One region of the Thomasclavelia ramosa DSM 1402 genome, then DNA from elsewhere that is predicted to be linked to it. Evidence: predicted binding sites of a transcription regulator. Region 1 holds the regulator's gene; the other holds the start of a gene.
What was found. Region 1 encodes HrcA, which represses chaperone genes, less so after heat shock. Its sites were predicted from a motif close to TTTTAGCACTNNNNNNNNNNNAGTGCTAAAA; they were not measured.
Positions count from the first base shown of each region.

Region 2: EYR00_RS11555 (GroES family chaperonin) is a predicted target of HrcA. The motif match lies at 6,221-6,251, and genes of this name have one in related genera.

Region 1 is NZ_CP036346.1:1,927,420-1,942,920, forward strand. It holds gene dnaK (molecular chaperone DnaK) at 1-1,505, opposite strand, end outside; gene grpE (nucleotide exchange factor GrpE) at 1,523-2,074, opposite strand; gene hrcA (heat-inducible transcriptional repressor HrcA) at 2,077-3,117, opposite strand; gene EYR00_RS09360 (flavin reductase) at 3,304-3,927, opposite strand; gene hemW (radical SAM family heme chaperone HemW) at 4,048-5,142, opposite strand; gene EYR00_RS09370 (L-serine ammonia-lyase, iron-sulfur-dependent, subunit alpha) at 5,132-6,346, opposite strand; gene holA (DNA polymerase III subunit delta) at 6,355-7,302, opposite strand; gene EYR00_RS09380 (ComEC/Rec2 family competence protein) at 7,338-9,344, opposite strand; gene EYR00_RS09385 (ComEA family DNA-binding protein) at 9,335-9,793, opposite strand; gene ruvB (Holliday junction branch migration DNA helicase RuvB) at 9,828-10,817, opposite strand; gene ruvA (Holliday junction branch migration protein RuvA) at 10,828-11,394, opposite strand; gene obgE (GTPase ObgE) at 11,521-12,804, opposite strand; gene rpmA (50S ribosomal protein L27) at 12,891-13,175, opposite strand; gene EYR00_RS09410 (ribosomal-processing cysteine protease Prp) at 13,179-13,502, opposite strand; gene rplU (50S ribosomal protein L21) at 13,507-13,851, opposite strand; ribosomal protein L21 leader region at 13,865-13,933, opposite strand; gene EYR00_RS09420 (site-2 protease family protein) at 13,974-14,717, opposite strand; gene EYR00_RS09425 (M23 family metallopeptidase) at 14,692-15,270, opposite strand; gene minD (septum site-determining protein MinD) at 15,319-15,501, opposite strand, start outside.
Region 2 is NZ_CP036346.1:2,385,529-2,401,029, reverse strand. It holds gene EYR00_RS11585 (DUF4867 family protein) at 1-573, shown strand, start outside; gene EYR00_RS11580 (alpha-glucoside-specific PTS transporter subunit IIBC) at 753-2,342, shown strand; gene EYR00_RS11575 (6-phospho-alpha-glucosidase) at 2,359-3,687, shown strand; gene EYR00_RS11570 (hypothetical protein) at 3,703-4,194, shown strand; gene EYR00_RS11565 (PTS sugar transporter subunit IIA) at 4,207-4,695, shown strand; gene EYR00_RS11560 (MATE family efflux transporter) at 4,808-6,142, shown strand; gene EYR00_RS11555 (GroES family chaperonin) at 6,265-6,525, shown strand; gene groL (chaperonin GroEL) at 6,539-8,155, shown strand; gene EYR00_RS11545 (NAD(+) synthase) at 8,198-10,102, opposite strand; gene EYR00_RS11540 (hypothetical protein) at 10,184-10,342, opposite strand; gene EYR00_RS11535 (MFS transporter) at 10,381-11,544, opposite strand; gene EYR00_RS11530 (formate/nitrite transporter family protein) at 11,743-12,501, shown strand; gene EYR00_RS11525 (ECF transporter S component) at 13,172-13,711, shown strand; gene EYR00_RS11520 (nucleoside/nucleotide kinase family protein) at 13,749-14,753, shown strand; gene EYR00_RS11515 (metallophosphoesterase) at 14,895-15,501, shown strand, end outside.

The DNA.
Region 1 (15,501 bases):
TCTTTACGTTTTTGTTCATCTTCAGCTTTATTAGCTTCAGCTTCTTTAACCATTCTATCAATTTCTTCATCACTTAAACCAGTTGAGTTTTGAATAACGATAGATTGTTCTTTTTGAGATTTTAAATCTTTAGCTTTAACATTTACGATACCATTAACGTCAATGCTGAAAGTTACTTCGATTTGAGGTACACCACGTGGAGCTGGTTCAATACCGTCTAATTTAAATAAACCTAATTGTTTATTATCTTTAGCCATTGATCTTTCACCTTGTAAAACGTTGATATCTACAGCAGGTTGATTATCAGCAGCAGTTGAGAATACTTGAGATTTAGTTGTTGGAATAGTTGTATTTCTTTCAATTAATACTGTCATTACACCACCCATAGTCTCAATACCTAATGATAATGGAGTAACATCTAGTAATAATACATCTTTAACATCACCAGCAATAACCCCACCTTGAATTGCAGCACCCATAGATACTACTTCATCAGGGTTAACAGATTTATTTGGATCTTTTCCTAATAATTTTTTAACTGATTCTTGAACAGCAGGAATACGAGTAGAACCTCCTACTAATAATACTTGATGAATTTCAGTTGGGTCCATACCAGCATCTTTCAATGCTTGACGTACAGGAGTTTCAGTTCTTAAAACTAAATCACGAGTTAATTCATCAAATTTTGCTCTAGTTAATGTTAATTCTAAGTGTAAAGGCCCCGCTGCACCAGCTGAGATGAATGGTAATGAAATTTGTGTTTGCATAGTTCCTGATAAGTCTTTTTTAGCTTTTTCAGCAGCTTCTTTAACACGTTGCATTGCCATTTTATCATTTGATAAATCAACACCTTGATCTTTTTTGAATTCTTCAACAACCCAATTCATGATTTTTTCATCAAAATCATCACCACCAAGTTTATTATCCCCAGCAGTAGCTAATACTTCAAAAGTTCCATCAGCTAAGTCTAAGATAGAAACGTCAAATGTACCTCCACCTAAGTCATATACTAATACTTTTTGTTCTTGATCTAATTTATCTAATCCAAACGCTAAAGCAGCAGCAGTTGGTTCATTGATAATACGTTCTACTTCTAAACCAGCAATTTTACCAGCATCTTTAGTAGCTTGACGTTGTGCATCGTTAAAGTATGCAGGAACTGTAATAACTGCTTGTGTTACAGTTTCACCTAAATATGCTTCAGCTGTTGCTTTTAAGTTTTGTAAGATCATTGCTGAAATTTCTTGTGGTGTATAGTCTTTACCATTTGCATGTTCTTTATGATCAGTACCCATATGACGTTTAACTGACATAATTGTATCTGGATTAGTTACTGCTTGACGTTTAGCAGCTTCACCAACGATAATCTCTCCATTTTTAAATGATACTACTGAAGGAGTTGTTCTGTTTCCTTCTGGATTAGCGATTACTTTAACTTCACCGTTTTCCATAACACTGACACATGAATTTGTTGTACCTAAGTCAATACCAATAATTTTACCCATAATTAAATTCCTCCTATTTATTCACTTACTTTTACTAAAGATGCACGAATAACGCGATCTTTTAACTTATATCCTTTTTGTAACTCTTCAACAATCATATTTGTTTTAAAGTTATCATCTTTTACGGTCATAACTGCTTGATGGAAGTTTGGATCAAACTCTTCACCCTCAGTTTTAATTACTTCAACACCTTGTGACTTTAATACTTCCATCAGTTGGTTATAAATCATTTCATAACCCTTCAAAAAGTTTTTAATTTCATCACTAGGATCAACTACAGCTAACGATCTTTCAAAATTATCTACAACAGGTAATAATTCTTCAATAAATGATTGCATCATAAATTTCATTGCATTAGCATGTTCGTTCTGTAATCTCTTCTTAAGATTTTCCATATCAGCAAACACTTTATAATAATCAGTTTTCCAAGTATTTACTTCATCTTCTAAATTCTTAAGTTGATCTTCAACTGTAATTTCATCTTCTTTTGTTTCAACTGTTTCTTCTGCAGTCTTTTCTGTAGATTCTTCATCTACTACTGTTTCTTTTTCCTTAGCCACTACATTCACCTCTATTCATCGTTTGAATCATCTGATTCGTCAAAGAACGCCTCTTCAATATTCCTTGAAATATACTCTACTAAGGAAACTACTTTTTCATAAGGCATTCTTGTTGGCCCAATTACTGAAATAGATCCCTTGGTTCTCTCTCCTGTTCTAAATGAAGCTGAGATGACCGATACATCCTCAATTTCATTAATCGGTGAATCAGAACCAATTCTTACCGTTACTCCTTCTTCATCAGATAAAGGTTGTAAGGCATTCCATACTTGAGAGTTTTCAAATGCACTAACGATTCTTCTCAATTTATTTACATCATTATACTCAGGCTGGTATAACATATTTTCTTTTCCTGAAAAATATACATTGCTCGAAGCAAATCGAACAAAAGCTTCAAGAAAAGCATTAAATAATTCCTCATGCTCCTTGATTTTAGCTGATAACACCGGTTTTACATCACGTTCTAAACGAAATGCTACCTGATCAATCGGTGTCCCTATCAATAAATCATTCATCACTGCAACACAACTCACCAAATCATCAATTTTATGATTACGGTTTAAATCAAACACCTTGTTTTCAACATAGCCTTGATTCGTAATAATAATCGCAGTAACTCGGTTATCATTCAAAGGAACAATATTGATTTGCTGCAAAGTATCTTCGCTAGAATCTGGTCCCAAGACTACCGATGTTAGATGCGTTAGTTCACTTAACATCTCACAACTTTCATGAATAATTTCATTCAAACCACGATGACGATCGCTAAAAATTTGCGCTACTTGGTTTTTAATCCCTTCATCTAGATCCCGCTTTGCAAGATTATCAACATAGAATCGATATCCTTCAACCGAAGGAACTCGTCCGGAAGATGTATGAGTTTTTTCTAAATAACCATACTCTTCAAGAAAACTCATCTCATTACGAATGGTTGCACTTGAATAAGGCAATTGATATTTTGTCATCAAAGCTTTTGACCCAACTGGTTCAGCCGTTTCAATAAACTCATCAACAATACATTTAAATACTAATAGTTGCCTCGCTGTAAGCATCAGTTTCACCACCCTTAGCACTCATCTTTCCTTTGTGCTAAATACATTATACATCAATAATTAGCACTGTCAACACCTTTGTGCTAAAAAATAAAAAAAGAATTATAAATCCGATTTCTATTTAAAACAACTCTATAATCAATCTAATTCCTTGATAAAATCACAAAAAAAACAGCCCTAAGGCTGTTAAATTTTTTCAAAAACACTTGACGGTTGTTTACAAACTGGACAAATAAAATCTTCAGGCAATTCATCTGCTTCTAAAATAAATCCACAAACAGTACATCTCCAACCATGTTTTGAAGTATCTGCTTGATAACTAGAAGCATTTTTAGGTGTTGTTCCATTTTTCTTATTATGATAATTTGCATAAGTTAATACTTCACCTTCATTAATCACTTTACAATCAATAACATCGCCAACAAACATAATATGTGTTCCAACATCTGTCATTGAAATAACTTTAACACTAAATGAAGCAGCTATTCCTTCGGTGATTTGTTTAATATTTTGACAATCAACTTCATAATCAATCCCATCAAATTTGTTAACATCTTTACCAGACTGAAAACCAAATCTTCTGATAACATCCATATCAATATCATCAAGTAATACCCCAACGTTATAAACACAACTATTTTCAATTAACGATGTAGTATAATTATTTTTATTCAGCGTAATACAAACTCGTGCCGGCTCTGAAGTAACCTGTACAAAAGTGTTAGCAATACAAGCACTATCCTTACCATCACAACTGCTAGATACAACATACAACCCATAACTTAACTTAAAAAATGCTTTATTGTTCATATCCCAACCTCCTTATTAGTAATGATTACTATTTGATTATACATCTTTTATTTCCTATTGTAAACCCAATTTAGAAGATTTAACCGTTCACTATACGATAACTCATCTAATTATCCCCGTTTATAAAAAATCTATTAAGATTTCATTTAATAACTTAATTGATTCACTAGTTGCATGTAAATAATCATTTTCAATTACTAACGTTTTCATCTTCAAATGTTTATCAATAGCAGTTTGATAAACATCAACTGCTCTAAGACCATATCTCTTTTCAAATTCTTTTAAATCTAAGCCTTTCACCAAACGTAATGACATCATTAAATGGTTAAACATCGTTTCTTCTTTAGAATTAATCATCTTTGTGATTGTATTTTGACGACGTAAATAAGCATTTAAATTACGATTATGTTCTATTAAGCAATCATCAATTTTTCCACTGGCTCCTACCCCAATTCCATAATAGTTATCATACTGCCAATAAGCTAGGTTATGAAGTGACTCATATCCAGTTTTCGCAAAGTTACTGATTTCATATTTATGGAAACCTATTTGTTCTAAAGATTCCTCTATCAATTGAGTGATTTTCGATTCCACTTCTTCATCAAGCGGTTGATAATTTAGATTTTTCAAGACAGTATGATCTTCTAAAATTAGTGAGTAGTAAGAAATATGCTCGATCGGTAACTGTCTAACCTTAGCTAAATCATTTTTTATATCCGTAATCGTTTGATTAGGCAAACCATACATAAGATCAATTGAAATATTATTAAAACCAATTTTGCGTGCATAATCGATAATCCGCTCAACTTGTATAGTCGTATGCTGGCGATTAATCTTTTTTAAAAGGATATCATTAAATGTTTCAACCCCGATACTTAAACGGCTAACACCACCTCTTTTTAAAATATCTAATTTATAATAATCGATACTTTCTGGATTAACTTCTATGGACACCTCTTTAGTCTCACTACTTATGTATGGTTTAATAATATCCATCAGCCATTCTAATTGTTCATCATTTAAACTGCTCGGTGTTCCACCACCAATATATATAGTCTTTAGCGGCTCTGTAATATTTAAAGCTTGAAGTTCATGTTTTAAAACCGCCAAATAATCATCGGCTTGATGTTCGTTATAAAAAACTTTACAAAAGTCACAATATGCACAAATTTGTTCACAAAAAGGAATATGCAGATATAATGAATTAGTCTTCATTTTCAAAACCAAATTCTTTAGCCAAACCACCTAAAGAAGTTTCCTTATACGCACTATTTAAATCTTTTCCTGTTTCTTTCATCACCCGAACAACCGCATCAAAAGAAACTTTATTTTTTCTCAAGTAACCCAGCTGCTTAGCATACATCGCCGCATCCATTGCTCTAAGTGCACCAAAACCATTACGCTCAATACAAGGAATTTGAACATAGCCGCCTACAGGATCACATGTTAAACCAAGATTATGTTCTAAGCCCATTTCACCAGCATATTGAATCAGATTATTATTAAGTTCTAAAATCCAGCCATAAGCAGCCGCTGCCATTGCACAAGCACTTCCGATTTCTGCCTGACAACCACCATCAGCGCCAGAAATAGTTGCATTTGTTTTAATAACATTGCCAAATATTCCAGCTACTGCTAATGCTTTTATAATCTCTTTTCGAGGAATTTCTAATTGTTTGTAACAATAATATAAGACTGCTGGTAAAACTCCGCTAGCTCCACATGTCGGTGCAGTAACAATACGATGTCCACTGGCATTTTCTTCACTAACCGCATAAGCATAACTACTAACTAATAAGCGATCTCGTTCTCCACTACGACGTGTGTTGATTGCTTGTTGATACATTGATTTAGCAACTCTTTTCAATCCCAGTTTTCCTGGAATAACTCCCGTTGTTGATAATCCAGCTTCAACACAAGCAAACATTGCATTTAGTACTTCAAATAAATAAGCTTTAAAATGCTCATCTTCATACTCGATTGTATAATCATATAAATTGATTCCTTTACGATCACAATATTCTAAAATTTCCGTTAAATTACCATGCGGATATACTTGCTTAGAAGGTTGCAAAGAACTATCATCATACATTAAAGCTCCACCACCTACTGAATAAACTGTAATTTTATCAAGCAATTGATTTTCCCGATATATTTCAAAAATCATCCCATTTGGATGTTTAGGTAATGCTGTATTAACAAAGTGTATCTTAACACTATCTTTACCTAAAGTTTCTTCAATAATGTAATCTGTTAAATGGCCTTTCCCTGTCAATGCTAACGAGCCATGTAGATATACTTCAAAATGTGTAGCCTGAGGATAGGTTTCCTTAACCTTTAATGCCGCTCTTTGTGGTCCCATCGTATGGGACGAAGATGGTCCAACCCCAATTTTATATAACTCTCTTAATGATTCCATAATACCTCCTAAATTCTTACCATAAATAATTCTAAACCCATTTTTTTATCCATTTTACCTGTTTTGATTTCTACATCAAGACGTGATAAATCATCTAAACATTGCAATAATTCATTTAAATCAAAATCTTTTCCTTCTTGACGAACATATTTTAATCGGTAAGGATTAACTCCCAGTATTTTTCCAATTTCTTTATCATTATAACCTTTACGATCCAATAATTTAACTTGGTAAATTAGCCGCATTTGACCCGCTATAAGAACAATCAACTTAATTGGTTCCTCATTTAAAATCATTAGATCATGATAAATCGAAAACATTTTTCTTCGATCTTTTTGAAGAATCGCACTAGTTAATGCAAAAACATTTTCATCCAACGGCTTACTTACCAATTCATCAACAATATCATATGTAATATGTTTGCTGTACAAACATAGTTTTTCCACCTCAAGAGCAACATTATTCAAACTATCTCCTAAACGACTCAATAATAATTCTAATGCATCATCATCGATCGTTGCATCTCGACGTCTGATTGCTTGACGTGTACTGTCTGATAGCTTATAATGATTAACTTTATCTATTTCAAAAAATTGTGCTTGTTTACGTAAATTTTTAACAATTTTTTTACGCTCATCAAAATCTTTACCAACATGATAAATTACAAATATTACTTCTTCACTATTAATTAAACATTTTTCAAAATACTCTAACTCATTATTATCTTTTTTTACTTTCTTTGTCGTTAAAAAATAAGGGTTTTTCAACACAACCATTTTCTTGTCGGTTAAAAAAGGAGGTGTGATCAAATCTTCATAAACTTCTTCTAAACTATCTTCATTAGCCCGATATGTTGAAATATTCATATTATCCTCATTACAATCATATTCTTTTTTTAAAGACTGTAATTTTTGTTCCATCAAAAAACTTTCTTCACCATATATTACAAATATCATTTATCGTTCCTCCAACAGTAATAATTATAGACTATTTAATCATTAAAGTCATTGAAAATATAATTATCATCACCATAATAAACAATCTTCACCATGCCCATTTCATCACTACGATAAACCTTTACTCCATAATCATTTAAGCGGGTAATTACATCATCATGGGGATGACCATAATAATTATCTTTACCACAGCTAATTAGGGCAATTTTAGGTTTTATTGCATTTAAAAAAGCTGCACTAGTCCCCGTATTACTGCCATGGTGGGAAACCTTTAATACATCAATTTTAAGCTCTGGATAATCGTTGATCAACTGTCGTTCTACTGCATTGGATATATCCCCTGTAAATAAATATTTCAACTTATTGATCGTTACCAACAAAACTAACGAACTATCATTATTATCTGTTGATTCAGGTGTTTTCAGTATCTCAATTTCTACCTGCCCAATTTTAAATTTATCTTGGTATGATGTAATAGTATGTCCAATTTCAATTTGATCCGCAAGTGACTGATAAGCTCCACTATGATCAAAATCATCATGAGAAATAAAAACATGATCTAATTTAAACACTCCTACCGAACGTAAATATGGTACTAATGTTAAAGCAGCTAGATCTTTATTTCGCAATCCCCCAGTATCGATTAAAATATTTCCTTGATTATAAGGCTGTTGAATAAAAAAACAATCACCTTGACCTACATCAATCATAACCACTTGACCAAAAGTCTGATAGTATGGTTTAAAATAAAACATGATCACTAAACTTAGCAGTAATAGAATCTCACGGTGAATTCGCTGTTTAATATTTATTTTGACTATTAATTTAAAATAAATATAGTAATATCCTAAAATAAAAAATAAAGATGGTTTAGAAAAATTAATAAAAAAAGAGAAGTCCGTACTAAAAACAACAATATTATCTAGAACTTCAATTACTAGACTAATAACCGGTTTAAAGAAATTACCAAAAATCACATATAACCATAGCAGTTGATATAACACTGAAATCAGTGGTGTTAAAATAATCCCTAAAAACAATGACAGTATATTAATTCGATATTGAATCGAAATAACGATTGGTACGCTAGCTCCATAAACTATCTCATTCAGGTACCTATGATGATTAATCAAAATAATTATTAAATACATAAAATAGGAAAAAACAAAAGATAAATTATAAATAATATATGGATTCATAAATACAAAAAACATAGCAACAAGACTAAAGCAGTCTAATTGATTTAGATACTTTTTAAACAAAGTCATCAAAAGCATTACTAAATACGCCCGCATAAAAGAAATATTATATGGAATAATATACATATACACACCAATTATAATTAGACTGAGGTAATTAATTAAATATTCCGGTAATAAAAAAATTAATACTTTTTTAATCAACCTTCTTAATATATGAATATGTAGTCCTGACAAAGCAAACAAATGAACAATCGACAACTCTGTTAATTGATGATAATAATCATTGATCATTTCATCTCTTATTCCCAAAATAAACATGCTTGCATAACTATTAACTAGCTCTTTACCGTCTATTCGTTTTTGAAGTTTTTGAAAAAGCGTATTATGTTTTTGACTATTTATAAGGCGTAGTAAAGATGCATTATTAGTAATCCCTTGACTATACAAATAGTTACGATAATCAAATGCGTTATCGTTTGTTGCACGACTAATTTCAAAATAATTAACCTCAATTTCTAATTCATCACCAACTTCATAGCCAATAAACTCACCATATACTTTGATCTTTGTTTTTGTTGTTTTCAATACAATGCTCTTTTCATCCCTACTAATTATATACCCGCTTATAATTGGTTCATCGGTCGGCTGAGGCCACCTAATAAACACTAAAAAGAAAATCATAACCAGCCCTATCGTTACAAGTCGCCCCCACCCAAAATGACGAATTATAAAGAACGCATAAATAATTAAGAGCACTAAAAAAACTGGATGAATCAACATGACCAAAACACCTAACAAACATGCTACCGCATAGTAAATCAAATGATATCTTAAAGACATAATAACTCCCTTATTCGCAAATAAGTTTTTTCTCCTATCCCTGATACTTCTTTTATCTCTTCGATGGTAGCAAATGGGTGTTCATTACGATAATCAATAATTTTATCTGCAGTTTTTGGCCCAATTCCCTTAATCGTCATCAATTGTTCTTTTGATGCATGATTTAAAGAAATTAAATTTTTATTTATAGGGATATAAAAAACTGTTTGGCTATCCAAAACAGTTTTTTGATCAAATCCATAAACATTATCAGTATTTAATGCTTTAAATACATCTTCGATTGTTGGTGAAGAATTAAATACTAAAGTTTCATTATACTTACCTTCAACAATTATTTTTACTTGTGGATCTGATTCAATTTCATTTAATGATGTTTCAGGCAATGTAAATGAATAAACAGTTGAGATAATTAAAATAATTAACAAACCAATAATTTCATGTTTTTTCACAATACCTCCACAAAAAAAGACTGTAAAAACAGCCTTATTCATCAATATTTATATTTAAATGTTTATATGCTTCACTCGTTGCAACACGACCGCGAGGAGTTCTCTTTATCAAACCGATTTGAAGAAGATAAGGTTCGTAGACATCTTCTAATGTTTGTGGTTCTTCTCCAATTGAAGCTGCCAGAGATTCCAGACCTACCGGTCCCCCCTTAAAGCGATGAATGATTCCTAACAAGTATTTATGATCCACATCATCTAGTCCTAATTGATCTACTTTAAGACGATCTAAAGCCTCAATCGTCCGCTCTTTACTGATAATTTCTTCACCGTTGAACTGTGCAAAATCTCGAACCCGTCTAAATAATCGATTAGCAATACGCGGTGTTCCGCGGGAACGCATCGCCAAAGCCGATTTAGCGTCATCATCCATTGGCATTGAGTAGACACGACTGGTCCGATCAATAATCGTTTTTAAATCCGTTTCATCGTAATATTCCAGTTTAGAAATAATTCCAAAACGGTCTCGTAATGGTGCTGACAGATCACCAGCTCTAGTTGTTGCTCCAACTAAAGTAAATGGCGGTAAATCAATTCTTACTGAACGTGTTGATGCTTCTTTACCAATCACTACATCAACACAAAAATCTTCCATAGCTGGATAAAGAATTTCTTCAACCACTTTATTTAAACGATGAATTTCATCAATAAATAAAACATCACCCGGTTCCAATGCTGTTAGAATAGCAACTAAATCACCAGTTTTTTCAATACTTGGACCAGTTGTAATTTTGATATTTGTCCCCATCTCATTAGCAATAATCATTGACATCGTTGTCTTTCCTAGTCCAGGAGGCCCGTACAATAACACATGATCTAGTGATTCGTCACGCAGTTTAGCTGCCCCAACAAAAACTTTTAGATTTTCTTTTAAGTTAGTTTGACCAACATATTCATCGAATGATGAAGGACGCAAACTACTATCATCATCAATAACATTTGCATCAAGAATCTCATTCCTTGTCATTTTCTACCTCCTACTTTACTAATAAACTTAAAGCTCTTTTTACATAACCGTTAGTATCTAGTTTTTCATTTAATAGGACTGCCAAAGCTTTATCCACTTCAGATTTTTTATAACCTAGGGCAATTAATACTTCAGCCGCCTCGTCTAAATCATTATTATTTATCAGTGTTGTTGCTGTTGGTGTATTTTTAAACTTACCTTGAAGATCTAAAATAATCTGCTGCGCTGCTTTTGGTCCAATTCCAGGAATTTTCTTTAAATATGCTACATTCCCTGTTTCAATTGCACTTATAATGCTTGTTACATCACCAGTAGCTAAAATTCCTATCGCTGTTTTACAACCAATCCCTTTGACCAGAATTAATTTTAAAAACATTTCTTTTTCTTCACTTGTTTTAAATCCATATAATAATAATGCATCTTCTTTAACTTGTTGGTAAAGAAAAATCTTTATTTCTTTACCTCGTGTATATTCATATGGATTATTGACATATATCAAATAACCAATTCCACTATTTTCTACAACAATATGATCAATATTCATCTCAACTACCGTACCAATTAAGTAACTATACATTCCCTACTCCTTCACATTTACTATTATACAGCACATCGTACTGTTTTTTATCTCAAAATCGTTTCAAACCATTCTCAACAATTATAGCATTGTAAAAGAAAAAAACCAACTAGTATTACTAGCTGGTTACTCATAAAAATCAAATTCAAACTCACCGATAGCAACATTATCACCATCTTGAGCTCCGGCATTTCTAAGTGCATCATCAACACCCATATTACGCATTTTAATCAATAGTCGTTTTAATGAATCATCACTTACTAACGATGTCATTGCCACCATTCTCTCGATCTTCTTGCCAGTAATTTGCCAATTACCATTACCTAAATTATGTAATTCAAATGGTTTATCTTCCTCATCACCCATTGTATAAAGAACAGTATGTTCAACTTCATCTTCCATTGTGAAAGTTGGTGCAGTAGCTAACGCATCAGCAACCGCATATAAAACCTGATCTACACCATCATGAATAATAGCACTAATTGGGAAAATCTTAACATCTTCACCAACCTGTTTTTTAAAACGAACTAAATTTTCTTCAGCCCCTTCTTCATCCATTTTATTTGCTACAACGATTTGAGGACGTTCTAATAAACGATATTGATATTCACCAAGTTCTTTATTAATAGTAACATAATCCTCATATGGATCACGGCCATCGACTGCTCCCATATCAACAATATGAACGATTACTCGACAACGTTCAATATGGCGCAAGAATTGATGCCCCAAACCTTTACCTTGAGCCGCTCCCTCAATCAATCCTGGTAAATCAGCCATAACAAAACTACGTCCATCTTTTACTTGAACCACTCCTAAATTAGGAACGATCGTAGTAAAATGATAATCTGCAATTTCCGGGCGTGCTCGTGAAACAACTGATAAGAGTGTTGATTTACCTACTGATGGAAAACCAACCAATCCCACATCCGCCAATAATTTCAATTCACAAATAAGATCGAAATTTTCACCAGGTTCACCACGCTCACAAATTTGTGGTGCAGGATTCCGTGAAGTTGCAAAACGCGCATTTCCGCGACCACCACGGCCACCTTTAGCAATTACAACACGTTGCTTATCTTCGGTTAAATCCGCCATGATCTGCCCAGTTTCTTCATTAAGAATCATTGTTCCAACCGGTACTTTAATGACCGTATCAATAGCATCTTTACCATGCATTTTTTTAGCCATCCCATTTTGACCAGATGGTGCCTTATATAATCGATTATATTTCAAATCTAACAAAGTTGATAATGAGGTCGTCGCTTGAAAAATCACACTTCCACCACGACCGCCATCACCTCCAGCTGGACCACCTTTTGGTACATGGGCCTCACGTCTAAAAGCTACTGTCCCGTCACCGCCTTTTCCAGCTTCAACTCTAATTTTTGCTTTATCAATAAACTGCATATATCCACCTCTTTTCATCTCTTTATTATTATGATACAAATAATCAGTTATTAGTACAAGAAAAAATCCCTTTGCAGGGATTTTAATTATGCAGCTGGGTAAACAGAAACTTGTTTTCTATCTCTACCAAGTCTTTCGAATTTTACAACTCCATCAACTGTAGCAAATAAAGTGTCATCTCCACCTTTTCCTACATTAGTACCTGGATGAACTTTAGTTCCTCTTTGTCTATAAATAATAGACCCTGCAGTACAAAATTGCCCGTCAGATAATTTAGCTCCTAATCTTTTTGATTTAGAATCACGACCATTTTTAGTTGACCCTACCCCTTTTTTAGAAGCGAATAATTGTAAATCTAATTTGAACATCATATGTTACACCTCCACTTTAGATATCTTAATAAATCGACCATAGCTTTCAACCATCGTTTCTAAAGTTACAACAAGTGTCTCTAGCACCACTTGACAAACTTCATCAGTATGATTGACAACTACATTTATATATCCTTCATTAATCTCAATCGTTCCTAAGCCTTTAGCTAAGAATCCTTTTTTTGCAAGCATATTCATTGCTCCAATACCAACAGTAGAAACACCAGCACAAACTAAATCTTTACCATATTCTCCACTGTCAGCGTGACCTGTAATACTAAGATTAACAATTTGATTATTATTTTGTTTTACTAAAACCTTAATCATTTGATTAAGCTTCTGCAGTTTCTTCAGCAGCTTTTTTAGCAGTTTTATTAATTGTATTGATTACTAATTTTGTATAAGGTTGTCTATGACCTTGTTTTTTGTGGTAATGTTTTTTAGCGTTATATTTATAAATAACAACTTTCTTTTCTTTACCTTGTTTTTCAACAGTAGCTTCAACAGTAGCACCTTTTACATAAGGAGCACCTAATTTCATTGTTTTATCGCCTACAGCTAATACTTTATCAAAAACAACTTTTTCTCCTGCTTCAACATCTAATTTTTCTACAAAGATAGTATCTCCGGCTTCAACTTTTAATTGTTTTCCACCTGTTTCAATAATTGCGTACATATCGCACCTCCTATAATATTCTAAGACTCGCCAACCAAGGCAGCATTGCTTTAATACCTTTTATGTGCGGTTGTAGCTAGAGGTCTACAACACATGCATTATATTATTTTTACCCATCAAAGTCAATTACTTTTTAAGTTTTTTATTAAATATTGAAGTACTTCTTTTTCACTATAACCATTCCCACCAATCAAATAATAATTTTCATATGGGCGGTAAAAACGGTAGTCATGATTAATTTTAAGCCGATGATATTGATTATCATGCATCCTTTTCAAATATAATCTGATAATTATATAACGGAACTCTTTAATATATTGATAATTTATATAGAGCAAATAAAAATAAACTAAGATATATCCCATTTGATTATATAATACAATCAAAACTGATAAAGAAAAAATTGAAACTTTAATTTGTAACTTGACTGCTCGATAATAATCTTTAAATAATGAAAAAACTAGTAATAATATTTTTGATCCATCAAGAGGATAAATCGGTAAGAGATTAAAAACAAATACTAATTGGTTAACTGCCAATAAATATTCGCTATCAAAAAATACTTTTATTACTATAAACATTCCCAAATGAGTAGATAGACCCGCCATGACTATTACCAGTTCTTCAATAATATGATGAGTCCCATAATCATTTAAACTCAAAAAAGCTCCAAAAGGGAAAATCTCAACTTTCTCAATTTCAAAATTAAATTTTTTAGCAAAATAATAGTGTCCAAATTCATGAGTACAGACAATAAACAAAGCACTCAAATAAGCAAATAAATTGTCATTTAACCAAGCAGCGATTAGATAAATCAAAGTAAAAGGATGGATATACCAATCACTCCATCCTTTGATACTCTTCATAACTAATTTCCTTACCTAAATGTTCAAACTGTAAAACAAACTGATCTTGATAACTACCTAAAACCATCCCTTGATCTACCTCGTCATACAATGTCACCATTACATTATCAATATTACTATAAGTAATTTCTACATCATTCTTGCCTAGAATTACTACATATCCGCTCAAGTTTTCATCATTACCAGTTGCAATTACGCGCCCAGCTTCAATACTTAATACCTCATTACTATTATTTTTATAATAGTCATCTTTAACATGCTGATACTCCACGCCACTAGAAACACTAACATCATCACTTGGCAAAAAAGAAAATAAATTATCAGATATCCAGCTTGTTACCGCTTTATAATTAGTATCATTCAAAATCATTTTCTTAATATTAGAATCCGGATTGATTTTAATATATGACATTGATACTAAAACCACTAAAATTACGACCATAAACTTTACCATAAAATTATAGAATCGCTTAAAATTATCATCATTTAATGGCTTTTTATTAGTGCCCCGGCGCTTTTGCATTCTTTTTCTTACATCATCTAGATCACTCATTCTATCACCTATTCCATTATATGAATCTGATGATATTAAAGACGTTAATTATGAATAAAAAAATCGACGAATTAAACTTTTCTTTTTATATTTAGCATAAGGTACTTGCTGCCCGAGTATGCGCTTTGAAATATTAACAAAACAGCTATGTAATAAATGTTGATTATTTAAGAAAATCGGCACACCACGATTATTAGCTTCAATCATATCATGGCTATCGTAAACAATCCC
Region 2 (15,501 bases), 460 kb from region 1:
TATGGTAAGGTTATTGATAATAATATTGATGAAGCAATTGAATTTTGTATAGACTTTGTTCAGGCAGCTAAACAAGATAACTTTTATCTTCCTAGCGTTTTAGAAGTAGAACAATTGTCTTCGATTATTGAGCTGTCACATCGTGTTTATGGTTATTTAGAAATAATTGCAGGTATTGTCGCCGGTGATAATGTTGAATTAAGTGGAATTGAATATCATCAAGGAAGTGAAACAATTATTGCAGTCACTGATTATATTTTAGTAGTTGGGCATATATGGGATATGCAAGATGACACATATAATAGTTCTAAATGTGAACTTTTCTATGTTCCGAAAGGTACGATCGTTGAATGTTATAGTGCTACTTTACATTACACTCCTATAGCGGTTAGTAAAGAAGGCTTTATAACTATTTGTTTATTATTAAAAGGAACTGGCGATATTTTAGAAAAGCGTAAAAAGATTTTAAAGAAGAAAAATAAATGGTTTATTGCTCATCAGGATAACCTAGAAAAGATTGCCTCAGGGGATTATCCGGGTTTATTAGGCAGAAAAATCATAATTGATCATTAAGCAAGATTTTTATAATCTTGCTTCTTTTTTATTTGTGAAATTTCACGTTAAAATGTGATAATGGGCTATTATCTTAACATCGGTACAAACAGCCTTCAAAATATTGTAAGCGCTTTTAATTATTGTTAAGATAGGCATATAGGGACCTATACATTAGAAAAGTGAGGAGAGTTTAGAATATGATGCAAAAAATTCAAAGATTTGGTGGGGCGATGTTTACACCAGTCTTGTTATTTGCTTTTTCAGGAATTGTCATCGGTGTTTGTACAGTATTCCAAAGTGATGTCATCATGGGAAGTATTGCAGCATCGGACACTACTTGGTTTAAAGTATGGTATGTTGTAAAAGAAGCAGCATGGACAATCTTTAGACAAGTCAACTTATTATTTGTTATTTCGTTACCAATTGGTCTAGCTAAAAAACAAAATGCTAGAGCATGTATGGAATCATTTGTTTTATATTGTACCTTTAATTATGCATTAGCAGCACTATTAAGCAATTGGGGTTCATTTGTAGGAATTGATTACGCAATTGAAGCTGGTAGTGGTACAGGTCTTGCTAGTGTAGCAAGTATTAAAACGTTAGATACTGGAATGGTTGGTGCATTGATTGTTGCTGGTGTTGCAGTATGGTTGCATAACCGTTATTTCGATACAAAACTGCCTGAATGGTTAGGAGTATTTAGAGGTTCTTCGTTTGTGGCGATGATTGGTTTTCCTGTAATGATTGGATTAGCAGTTATTTTCTTCTTTATTTGGCCACAAGTTCAACATGGAATTGCTGGTGTTCAAACATTTATTATTAGCAGTGGCGCCTTAGGGGTATGGGTGTATACTTTCTTAGAAAGAATTCTGATTCCAACAGGATTACACCATTTTATTTATATGCCGTTTATGTATGATTCAGTTGCAATTGAAGGCGGAATCAAAACTGCTTGGGTAGCAGCAATGCCAGAAATCGCTAAATCAACAGCTTCATTAAGAACATTGTTCCCAGCTGGTGGTTATGCATTATATGGTTTCTCTAAAATGTTCGCTCCACTAGGTATTAGTGCGGCATTCTATGCAACAGCAAAAGAAAACAAGAAAAAAGAAGTATTAGGATTAATGATTCCGGTTACTTTAACAGCAATGTTTGCAGGGATTACAGAACCAATTGAATTTACATTCTTGTTTATTGCGCCGGTAATGTTTGCAGTGCATTCTGTTTTGGCAGCATCATTAGCAACAGCACAATATTTAATTGGAATTAGTGGTGACTTTGGAAGTGGAATTATTTCTAATGCGGCCTTGAACTGGATTCCACTTGGATCAGCACATTGGCAACAATATTTATTATCAGTTGTAATTGGTCTAGTTTTCTCAGGAATTTGGTTTATTGTATTTAAATTTATCATTGAAAAATTTGATTTTAAAACACCTGGTCGTGAAGACGATGATGAAGAAGTTAAGTTGGTTTCAAAAGCTGAATATAAAGCTTCTAAAGAGGATACAAGCAATGATCCAACTGGAAATATTGAAGTTAAAGGTGGCGATGCTGGTAAAGCAGCAGCTTTCTTAGCGGCATTAGGTGGTAAAGATAATATAGAATCAGTTACAAACTGTGCAACTCGCTTAAGAGTATCAGTTAAAGATGAAACATTAGTACAACCGGTTGGAGTCTTTAAAAAGGCTGGTGCTCATGGTTTAGTTGCTAAAGGTAAAGCGTTCCAGGTTATCGTTGGATTAACAGTACCTTATGTAAGAGAAGAATTTGAAAAGTTATTATAAAAAGGGGAGAAGAAGAATGAAAAAACAATCATCTATTTGTATTGCTGGCGGTGGAAGTACTTTCACCCCAGGAATTGTTCTAATGCTTATGGAAAATCAAGAACGTTTTCCAATTCGTCAAATTAAATTATATGATAATAATGCAGAGCGACAAAATAAATTAGCTGAAGCATTAGGAATTTTAATGAAAGAAAGATATCCAGAAGTTGCCTTTTCTTGGACAACTGATCCAGAAACGGCATTTACGGATATTGATTTTTGTATGGCACATATTCGTGTTGGTTTATACGCAATGCGTGAACTAGATGAAAAAATCCCATTAAAACATGGTGTTGTTGGTCAAGAAACATGTGGACCTGGTGGTTTAGCATATGGAATGCGTTCAATTGGTGGTGTTTTAGAAATTTTGGATTATATGGAAAAGTATTCTCCTAATGCCTGGATGTTGAATTATTCAAATCCAGCTGCTATCGTAGCTGAAGCAACTAGAAGATTACGACCAAATTCTAAAATTATTAATATTTGTGATATGCCAATTGGAATTGAAAGAAATTTTGCTACTATTTTAGGCTTAGAATCACGTAAAGATATGATTGTAAGATATTATGGTTTAAATCACTTTGGCTGGTGGACATCAATTACTGATAAAGAAGGTAATGATTTAATGCCAAAAATTAAAGAACATTGTCGTCAATTTGGTTATGCTGTTGATACTGAAGATTTTCAACATCGCGATCAATCTTGGATTGATACTTATACTAAAGTTAAAGATGTATATGCGGTTGATCCTGATACATTACCAAATACTTATTTAAAATATTATTTATATCCAGATTATGTAGTTGAACATTCAAATAAAGAATATACACGTGCTAATGAAGTTATGGATGGACGAGAAAAAAGAGTATTTGGGGCAGCTGCTGATATTGTAGCGAAACAAACTGCTAAAGATTGTGGATTTAGTACGGATACACATGCTGCTTATATCGTCGATTTAGCTTGTGCAATTGCTTTTAATACAAAAGAAAGAATGTTGTTGATTGTTCCTAACGATGGTGCAATAATTAACTTTGATCCAACAGCAATGGTTGAAATTCCATGTATCGTTGGTAATGAAGGTGCTGAACCATTAAAAATGGGAGAAATTCCACAATTCCAAAAAGGTTTGATGGAACAACAAGTATCAGTTGAAAAATTATGTGTTGAAGCTTGGATCGAAGGAAGTTATCAAAAAATGTGGCAAGCTTTAACATTATCAAAAACAGTACCAAGTGCTAAGGTAGCAAAAGAAATTTTAGATGATTTAATTGAAGCAAATAAAGGATATTGGCCAGAATTAAAATAATAGGAGGAAGTGAAAATGGTGTACGGAAAACTACAATCAATATTTAAATTTTTTAAAGGAATGAGTGCCTTGGATATTGTAAAATATCTATTTGTGGGTATTCCTATCTTGATTCTTGGATTCTTGTATTTATTTATGGCCCAAGGGGATATTGAAAAGATGTTTAATGAACCTTTGATTGTGGGACAATTATTACTCGTTCTAGCAATGCCATTTTGTTATCTTGCAATGCGCAATATCTGTCAAGATCTTAAAGATCGAAAAAAACGTGATGGATTATTAATTCCGTTATGGATCTTAATTGTCTATCAAGTTAGTTCATTTAATATGATTTGTAGTTTTCTCATCATTTATGGTACTTTCCAAGAGTATGGTAAAGGAATGTTTGCAATAAAAAAATTCACTATAAATAATAGTACTAAAGCGATGTTAGTGGGATTGATTCCGCTTGGTATGTTGTACGGATTAGTTTTATTTGTTAAAATTAGATTAGGAATACTATTCTAGGAGGAATCAGGAATGTTAAATTTGTTTAAGAAAAAAAGTAAATCAGTAGAAGTATTAGCACCACTAACCGGGACGACACTTTCAATTGAAGAAGTGCCAGATCCTGTCTTTTCAGAAAAAATGATGGGGGAAGGAATTGCCATCAAGCCTACTACAGATACAGTTGTAGCGCCGTTTAAGGGGACAGTTAAAATGTTAATGCCTAATTCTGGACATGCAGTTGGTCTGTTGAGTGAGGATGGTCTAGAAATATTGATCCATGTGGGGATGGATACAGTTTCGTTAGAAGGGGAAGGATTTGAAGTTTTAACAGAAGTTGAAGCTAAAGTAGAGTCGGGTGATCCATTAATAAAATTCGATGAAGCATTTTTGAAATCAAAAGAGATGGATACTCTTACAATGGTTGTTGTAACTAATCCTGGTGATTTTCAACCGGAGCAGTTCTTAACAAATAAAGAGGTTAAAGCGGCTAACGATCCGATCATGGTTTATAAAAAATAATAGAAAAGTATTATTGGTTAAAAACTGATCATCATTTGGTGATCAGTTTTTTAGTTAGCTATTTTAATCATTAGTGTACTGGAGTATACTGTAGATATTTGGAGGGAAAATAATGGAAGGGAAAAATGGTTTAATGACACATGGCAATATTGCAAAACAGCTGATCGTGTTTGCGATACCATTATTGGTTGGAAATTTATTTCAACAGCTGTATAATACAGTCGATAGTATCGTTGTAGGTAATTTTATTGGTGATCAAGCTTTAGCAGCAGTAAATTCCAGTGGACCAATTATTGATATGCTGGTTAGTTTTTTTATGGGGTTATCATTAGGTGCCGGTGTTTTAATTTCTAATTATTTTGGAGCTCAAGATTGTCAGGGAGTTAAAGAAGGTGTTCATACAGCAATGGCTTTAGCGCTTGTTTCAAGTCTTATCACAACAATAGTCGGAGTGATTTTCACCCCAATAATCTTAAAATGGGTAAGAGTTGATTCATCCGTAATTGGGCAGAGCATTATTTATTTACGGATTTATTTTTTAGGAGTAATTGGTTTAATTATTTATAACATGATTAGTGGAATCTTAAGAGCGGTTGGTGATTCTAAATATCCATTATATTTTTTAGTTGTTTCATCGATTGTAAATATTATTTTAGATTTGGTATTTGTTGTAATTTTTAAGATGGGAATTGCTGGGGTGGCGATTGCTACTACGATTGCTCAGATCACTAGCGCATTATTATCAATTTATATTTTAGTGAGATCTAAAGAAATGTATAAACTAGAATTGCAGCAGATTCATTTTTATCCCGATATTTTAAAAAAGACAGCTAAGATTGGAATGCCTAGTGCAATGCAAAATGCGGTAGTTTCTTTTTCAAATATTATTATGCAGTCAAATATTAATGTGTTTGGTGCTTATGCGATGGCTGGAACAGGTTCATATACTAAAATCGATGGATTTGCTATCTTACCGGTTTTAAGTTTTGCAATGGCATTAACAACTTTTGTTGGACAAAATAAGGGTGCACAAGAATATGAAAGAATAAAAAAAGGGGCACGTATTGGAACTTTGATCAGCTGTGGGATCATTTTGACACTGACAATCATTATTGTTTTTACAACCCCGTATTTATTAAGAATTTTTTCATCAAATTCCCAAGTAATTGAATATGGACGAACGATGATGTTATGTATTGCTCCAGGCTATTTATTTTTAACTCTATCCCAATGTATTTGTGGTGTTTTGCGGGGTGTTGGAAGAACCAATATTCCAATGTTTGTTCTAATTGGGTGCTGGTGTATTTTTAGAGTAATCTGGGTTACAGTAACAACTAACATTTTCCATAACATTGTTTTTGTAAATTTAGGCTGGCCAGTTTCTTGGATTTTTAGTTCGCTTGTATTAGGCATATATTATTATAAAGCTAACTGGTTATATGACTAGGTTCTTCTTTTTTGAAGAATCTTTTTTTGTAAAAAATTAGCACTTGTATTGACAAAGTGCTAGAAAAGGATATAATAATTTTAGCACTTAGGAATGGCTAGTGCTAAAAAGGAGTGATTAAAATGATTAAGCCATTACATGATAATGTTATTTTGAAAAAAGATGAAGTAGAAAATAAAACATCTAGCGGAATTATTTTAACAACCGAAACAAAAAAGATTCCCAGTGTAGCAACAGTTGTTGCTTTAGGTCCTGATTGTAAATCCGAAATTAAAGAAAATAGTAAAGTTGTTTACAAAGAATATTCAGGAACTAATATTAAAATTGACGAAGTAGATTATATTGTCATCGAAGAAAAAGATATTTTAGCTTATATTGCTTAGGAGGTAATTAGAAATGGCAAAAGAAGTTAGATTTTCAAGTGACGCCCGCAAGTCAATGTTAAAAGGAGTAAATACTCTTGCAGACGCTGTATGTATTACGTTAGGTCCTAAGGGGCGAAATGTTGTGTTAGAAAAAAGTTATGGTTCACCATTGATTACTAATGATGGTGTTAGTATTGCTAAAGAAATTGAATTAGAAGATAAATTTGAAAATATGGGAGCAAAATTAGTATATGAAGTAGCTAATAATACTAATGATGTTGCTGGTGATGGAACAACAACAGCAACTATTCTTGCTCGTAATATGATCAATAGCGGGATGAAAGCCGTTGATAAAGGATGTAATCCTGTTCTAATGCGTGAAGGTATTGAATATGCGAGCAAAGAGGTAGCAAAAACTATTTTGAAGAATTCACGTAAAGTTGAAACTAGTGGAGATGTTGCTAGTGTTGCAACGATTTCGGCTGGTAGTAAAGAAATTGGAGATTTAATTGCTGAAGCGATGGATAAGGTTGGTCGTGATGGGATTATTAATGTTGATGAAAGTAATGGATTTGATAATGAATTAGAAATCAGTGAAGGAATGCAGTATGATAAAGGATATGTTTCGCCATACATGGTTTCTGATCGTGAAAAAATGCAAGTCGAATTAGAAAATCCATATGTTTTAGTAACTAATCATAAAATTAATAATTTACAAGAAATTTTACCAGTACTTGAACAAGTTTTAAAGACAAACAAACCATTATTATTGATTGCTGAAGATTATGAAAATGAAGTAATTTCAACTTTAGTTTTAAATAAATTACGTGGTACTTTCAATGTTGTTGCAACTAAGGCTCCTGGTTTTGGTGATAATCAAAAAGAAATGCTGCAAGATATTGCTGCATTAACAGGTGCAAAACTTTATAATAAAGACTTAAATATGAAGTTGGAAGAACTTCAATTAGAAGAACTTGGTACTATTAAAAAAGTTATTGTGACTAAAGATAATACTACTATGATCAGTGGTAATGAAGAAAATCCTGAGTTAAAGGCACGAATTGAAGAAATAAAAACAAGAGTTGCTAGCAGTACTAGTGATTATGATAAAAAACAATTCCAAGAACGCCTTGGTAAGTTAACAAATGGGGTTGCAACAATTAAAGTTGGAGCGACTACTGAAAGTGAATTAAAAGAAAAGAAATTACGTATTGAAGATGCTTTAAATGCTACTAAAGCAGCAGTTGCAGAAGGTATTGTAATTGGTGGTGGAGCAGCATTAGTTGAAGCTTATAAAGAATTAAAACCAGTGCTTAAAAATGATAATGTTGATGTTCAAAAAGGTATTAATATCGTGATGGAAGCATTATTATCACCAATTTGTCAAATTGCTGAAAATGCTGGATATAACAGCGAAGATATTGTTGATATGCAAAAATCTGCAGCTAAAAATCAAGGATTTGATGCCAAAAATGGTGAATGGGTTGATATGTTTGATAAAGGAATTATTGATCCGACTAAAGTTACTCGTAGTGCATTATTAAATGCTGCAAGTATCTCAGCTTTATTTATTACAACTGAAGCTGGTGTTGCAGAAATTAAGTCTGAAACACCAGAGGCTCCAATGATGCCAAATCAAATGTATTAATAAAAAAGGTTTTGTATTGATTTTAAATACAAAACCTTTTTGTTATATTTTTTCGATTTCATCGATCCAGTTACTTACGTTTGCATCACTTGGCATTCGCCAGTCACCACGAGGAGAGAGAGAGACACTTCCAACTTTAGGACCATCTGGGATACAGCTACGTTTAAATTGTTGGCTAAAGAAACGCCAATAAAATTTAGTTAGCCATTTCTTAATAGTTTTTTTGTCGTATTTATCTTTAAAAGCTAGTTTAGTTTTACGATATAGTTTACGTGGTTCATCACCAAAACGGACCATATGATAAATAAAGAAATCATGCAGCTCATATGGACCTACGATATCTTCAGTTTTTTGAACGATCTGATCATTTTCTTGAGGTAATAACTCTGGTGAAACAGGTGTATCTAGTATATCTTTTAAGATTGTTTCTAATTTTTCTCCATGATACAAACTAGCTATGTAATCAACTAAATAACGAACTAAGGTTTTAGGAACAGAGACATTTACTGCATACATTGACATATGATCGCCATTGTATGTTGACCAGCCTAAAGCAACTTCTGATAAATCTCCAGTTCCAATCACAAGACCACCAACTTGATTAGCTTTATTCATGAGAATTTCTGTTCTTGTTCTTGCTTGAACATTTTCATAAGTAACATCATGAATATTTTCATCTTGTTCAATATCTCTAAATTGAATACGGACAGATTCTGTAATATCAACTTCAATACTTGTTACAGCTAATTCTTCCATTAATCCTAAGGCATTGTTTTTAGTCCTTGAAGTAGTTCCAAAACAAGGCATTGTAATTGCAATAATATCTTTTGTATCATAATTTAGCTTTTTGAAGGCCATCGTACATACTAATAAGGCTAAGGTAGAATCTAACCCCCCCGAAATACCAATAACGACTTTTTTGATTCCGGTGGCTTTTAAGCGTTGCATTAAACCTCTTGTTTGGATATCAAATACCTCTTTACAGCGTTTAGCCCGTAAGTCTCGATTACTAGGGACAAATGGGTGGGGATCATAATAATATGTGGTATTTAAATCGATATTTGTTGAATCAAAATAAATAGTTTCATAATTATGATATGATTTAAAAGTTGTCATTTTTCGACGTTCACTTGATAATTTCTTTAAATCGAGATCACCATAGATCAGTTCACTGTCAAAACCTCGGCTCTCTTTGATCATTGTTCCATTTTCACTAATAATGTGATGCCCACTAAAAACAACATCTGTGGTACTTTCGCCATTACCGGCATTACAATAAACATAGCCACAAACTAAACGAGCTGATTGAGAACTTACTAGTAAACGACGATAATCGCTTTTTGTTGTAATTTCATTGCTGGCAGAAGGATTTAAAATTAAATTAGCACCATTTAAAGCCAGTTTAGTACTTGGGGCATCTGGTAACCAAAGATCTTCACAAATTTCAACTCCAAATTTAAAATCTGAATTAGTTGTTGAAGCAAAAACATAGTGAGTTCCAAAAGGTATCTTTTGACCATTAAAGTTTGTCAGTGTATTTTCTTTTGGGGCTTGTTCAAAACGACGAGCTTCATAAAATTCCTGATAATTAGGAATATGTGTTTTAGGGACTAAGGCAAGCAGCGCCCCTTGATGAATTACTGCAGCTACATTATAAAGACTATTTAAATGTTGATAAGGTAAACCGACAATGGTGATTAAATCTTTATTATTTGTTGCAGTGATAATTGTTTGCAGTTGCTGTTTAGCCTCATTTAATAAGCGATCTTGATTGAAAAGATCTTCACAAGTATATCCGGTTAAACAAAGCTCGGGTAGAACTAAAACTCTAGCATCATTATGATAAGCTTCATTAATTAAGTTACAAATATTTTCACTATTATTTTTTACGTTAGCAATACTAGTTTCAAAAGAACCAGCAGCGACACGGATGTATCCATCTTTCATTATATCTCCTCCAATGACTATATTGTACACTGATAAATGTTTCTAAACAAGCTGAAAAAAGTAATCTAATTATTGACTAGATTACTTTTTTAAAACCATGACCTTTTCATTTTTTAAATCAAGTTCGTCGGTGAATTGGAAGCCGCGCATTTGATATAAAGAAGTGGCAGCTTCTAATTGTAAAACGATTTTGCGATTTTGTTCATCTACTTTTTTATGATTGTCAAAATTTTCCACCATATTTATAATATTAATAATTATTGCATTTCATGATTAGATTATTCAACTTTTTTAGTAAACTTGAATTTAAAACATAAGATCAAAGCAATTGTAATTGAAGAAGCAAAAATTAGATACATAATGGTATAGCCATTATTTCCTGGGAAAATATCTAAAACTCGACCTCCAATGATTTGAAAAATCAAAGCTGAAAAGCCTTTGGCTAACATCGATGAAATACCATAGGCACTATTGACATATTGTTCATCAACTAAATCTAATATAATTCTTACAGCAACAAGAATAAAAACAATTGTTGTTAGACCTTGAAAAAAGAAAACAGACATAATCAAATATGGTGCTGGACAAGTTGAATACCAGACAAAGCGAATGATAGATAAAACACAGGCAAATATCATTAAAGCTTTATATGAAATCTTTTTCATATAACGATCTGAAAATAAGACAGCAGGGATCTCTGATAAGGTACTAAATAACAGAGTCGTTCCTACAATCGTAGTAGTCCCTCCTAAACCTTTGATTACTAATGGGAGGTAAACCATTTGGGCAGAACTTGGGCCTTGAAAAAGAATATAGATTAACATAAAAATTTTAAAAGGTTTGTTGTGCCATAAATGTTTTAAAACTTCTTTAGTTGTTACTTTGGCTGCTTTACCAACGATAAGCGGTTTAGCATCGTGCATCATATAAAAAGAAAACAACATGAGCAATAGACCAGCTGCAAAAATATAGAAGTTTGCAGTTGGTGAAATATAGTCATAAACAATACCGCTTACCTGAGCAGCAATAGCATAAAGAATAGATCCCCAAACTCTGATTGCTCCAAATGGATATGGTGAGGCAGTAGCTAAACGATCTGTTAAGGCGGTAATTCCGTTTAAACAACCTTGAGTGAAGCCGTTCAATAAAAATAAAAAGATAAAAGACTTTGTTGAAGCAAATAGTAAACCAAAAATAATTGTTAATGCACCAGTTATAATTGCGACTAGTTTTGGACTTTTAAATTTATCAGCTAGAAAACCTGTAATTGGTTGAGTCGCCATTGCAAACAAAGCCGCAGCCGAAGTGATTAATGAAATTTCAGTAGCCGAGCAGTTTATTCCAGCAAGATAGACAGAAATGATACAAGAAAACATTGCCCATGAAAAATAGAACATCCCATTTCCTAAGGCGTAGTAGATATAACTTCCCTTTTTGAACATGTATGACCCTCCAAATATTTTTTGATGCTTCGATTTTATCACTGAAATTTTTTAAGTAAGCGCTTTTTCATTTTTTGGAAAAGAATATCTAGAATCCGGTATAAGAGCTATATTTTTTACAACATAGCACCAGACAAGTAATTTGTTGAACTTGGAAGAATAATGGTTTATAATGAAACAGGTTTGGAGGGTTTCAATATGAGTTTTGAAATGTTATCAGATTTAGGGATAAAAAAATATGAAATGTGTCGTGATGATATTGGGCGCTTCTTTGCTCGTTCAGTAGTTGCGGGATTATATTTAGGATTAGCGACGATCTTATCAACAACATTAGGAACATTGCTATTTAAAGATAATTTAATTGCTTCAAAAATTGCTGTAGCAGGTTCATTTGGAATCGGATTAGTAATTATTGTAATTTTAGGATCAGAGTTATTTACAGGAAATTGTTTTACAACAATGATTCCTGTTTATGGTAAGAAATTGAAGTTTCGTCAGATAATTCCCATGTGGATAGTTTGTTATTTTGGGAATTTTGTAGGAATTGCACTAGTTTGTTATTTATTTTTTATTAGTGGTAGTAATCATGAACTGCTTTCGGAATATGTTGTTAGTTGTGCAAATACAAAATTAAGTTTTGATATCATTGAATTATTAGTCAAAGCAGTTTTATGTAACTTTATCGTTTGTGTAGGTGCTTACGTAGGGATGAAGATGCAGGACGATACGGCCAAAACAATTATTATGATGATTGTGGTTATGGCATTTGTTTTACCTGGATTCGAACATAGTATTGCTAATATGGGTTCTTTCACTTTAACGATAGGGGCTTTAGGAAGTGGTGCTAACTTTGGTTTGATTGCTATACATATGATCGTAGTAACTTTTGGTAATATGATTGGTGGTGGAGTTTTGTTAGGATTACCACTATATCTAATGATTAAGCCAAATAAATAAAGATCTATGATAATGAATTTATGATTCATTATTAATAGATTTTTTTATTTGCATTTATTACGGTTTTAAATTTTTGTTCGGGAATAAATTATATCAATATCAAAAATACCTAATCAATCAGCTTTATTAATACTAAGAATAACATCATAATCATCTTTGTTGATAAAAGTACGATAACATAGAGGTGTTAATTGATTGGTAGAAATTGTATGTTTTGATGATTATTTTTAAGTATCAGTATAGTTAATTGCTCTTTTAAAATGTGCCTATAGAGATAAAACGCTCATCTTCTTCAATAATACTAGCTTGATATTGATAGGAAATTAATTATTTTGATGAAGCTAGTCCAATTAAAAGATTAAATTTTTGGTAACCTTTATTTTACCTGAATATAGGAAAATAGTTAATTTAAGATTATTTTGTGGTGCATACATACACAATTTCTACTGACAGTCATCAATAACTCTTTTATTTAAAAAAAATTATTGCCTAAGCGATTGAACTTGATTATTGATGTTGACAAAACTGTGGTTTATCGATAAAATTTTTATACATGATTAAAGCAAGAATAGACGTTGTCAAGAAGATAACATTATGCCATGAAGGTAGTAGACTGTTTTGAAAAACAGGTATTTTTATGGCTTTTTTCATGTTTTATAAGGAGGGAAAAATGAAAAATTTAAGTGTTAGAAATATCGTTTTAGCTGGTTTTTTCTTGGCAGTAGGAATTGTTTTACCGTTTTTTACGATGCAGATACCAAGTATCGGCAACATGTTGTTACCAATGCATATCCCAGTATTGATTTGTGGGTTTGTTTGCGGGTGGCCGTTAGGATTAATTGTTGGCTTTATCTTACCATTGCTTAGAAGTATGTTATTTACAATGCCGCCAATGTATCCAACTGCATTAGCTATGGCTTTTGAATTAGCTGCTTATGGAGCTTTAACAGGGTTATTTTATAATCGTTTAGCTAAAAAGCCGCTCAATACTTATATTGCTTTAGGAATAGCGATGATTGGTGGAAGAGTAATCTGGGGAATTATTAGTGCAATATTATATGGAATGGCAGGACAGCCATTTGAATTTGCAATCTTTATAGCTGGAGCTTTTACCAATGCAATTCCTGGAATCATATTACAGCTGATCGTGATTCCAATATTAATTATGGCATTAGAAAATGCGCATTTAATTAAATATAATAATGATTAGTGCACTCGTTAAAACTCAGCTAGAGAAATATCCCCAAATGAAGGCTCAGGATATTATTAAATTGATTTATCAAAATGAATTTGGTGGTGGACATATGATTGATGATCCTGAGACTAGTTTAAAGCGTTTAAAAGATGAGGCAAAGCAGTTAAAAAATAATAGTTTTATTGAAGAAGACATAGGGAATGATTTGGTTCGTGTTTACTTAGGAAATGCTGGTGAATTAGAACTGCTTACATTAAATCAATTATTTGTATATTCTGCTAAACTAATGAACGGGAGTATTATTTCCTTCATTAATAAGTTAGAGCAATTAAAGAGTGCTTGTCAAAGAGGGACAATTAGTTTTGATTATAGGCAAATTTGTTTAGAAATCGAAAATTACGAGAAACTTAATTATCCTCCTATTAGTCATTCATCAACATATCGGGAACTATATCAGCCACATTATCGAGTTATTAATAAACAGATTTATAGCTATTTTCCCGTAATTTTAAAAATTAATCAATTATTGCAAACAACCGATCGTTTAAATATTGCTATTGATGGAAAATGTGGTGCAGGGAAGTCGACCCTTGGTGAAATGATTAAGGCAATTTTTGAAACAAATCTTTTTAAAATGGATGATTTTTTCTTACAGCCTTTTCAACGAACTGCTGCTCGTTTAAATGAACCGGGTGGAAATATTGATTATGAACGTTTTAAAGAAACAGTAATTGTTCCTTTGCAACATCAGGAAAGCGTTAAATATCAGCGTTTTGATTGTTCAAAGATGGCTTTAGAAGCTCATGTAGAATTAATTCCATATTCTCGCTTTAATGTTATTGAGGGAACTTACAGTATGCATCCGTATTTTGGAATGTTTTATGATTTCACGATTGCTTTGAACGTATCTGATGATATTCAAGCTAAGCGTATTTTAATGCGTAATGGTGAGATGATGTATGAGAAATTTAAGAAAATCTGGATTCCTTTAGAGAATAAATATTTTGATCAGTATAATATTTTTAATGTTGCGGATTTGCAATATTATAGTAATTAAGCAGCAATTTTAAGGAAATAAATTGCTGTTTTTATTTTGTGAAAAAGCCTTATTAAATCAAAAAATTACTGATTACTTTTAGCATATCTGTTTAAAAAATGTTTGTTTAATGATAAACTTAAATAAGAAAGGGTGATAGTAATGCCTAAAAATATATATGTACTTTCTGACCTTCATGGCCACTACAATATTTTTATCAAAATGTTGGAAAAAATTAATTTTTCTGATGATGATGTTCTATATATTTTAGGGGATTGTTGTGATCGAGGTCCAGATAGCTTAAAAATTTATTTATATATTCAAAAATTTGATAACATTCATTTAATTAAGGGAAATCACGAGATTATGATGCGTGATGCTTTTAAAGTTGATGACCCTGCTTCATCACAAGGCCGGATGTGGGCTCAAAATGGTGGAAATAAAACATTTCACAGCTACCATGAATATTTACATAAAAAAGCATTTAATGACTGTGATTATAAAGTAATTAAAGCGGCGTTTTATAAGATGATGATTGATTACATTGACCGTTGTCCTTCATTTATTGAACTGAATTGTAATGGTCAAGATTATGTATTGATTCATGCAGGAATCAATCCTGAAAAGGGGTTATATGAACAAACTGAAGAAGAATGTGCATGGATGCGCGAGTATTTCTTTATGTCAAAAGGTTTGGATAATAAGATTATTATTTTTGGTCATACGCCAACTTGTTATATTCATCAGGCAAGTGGCTGTTTTGATGTTT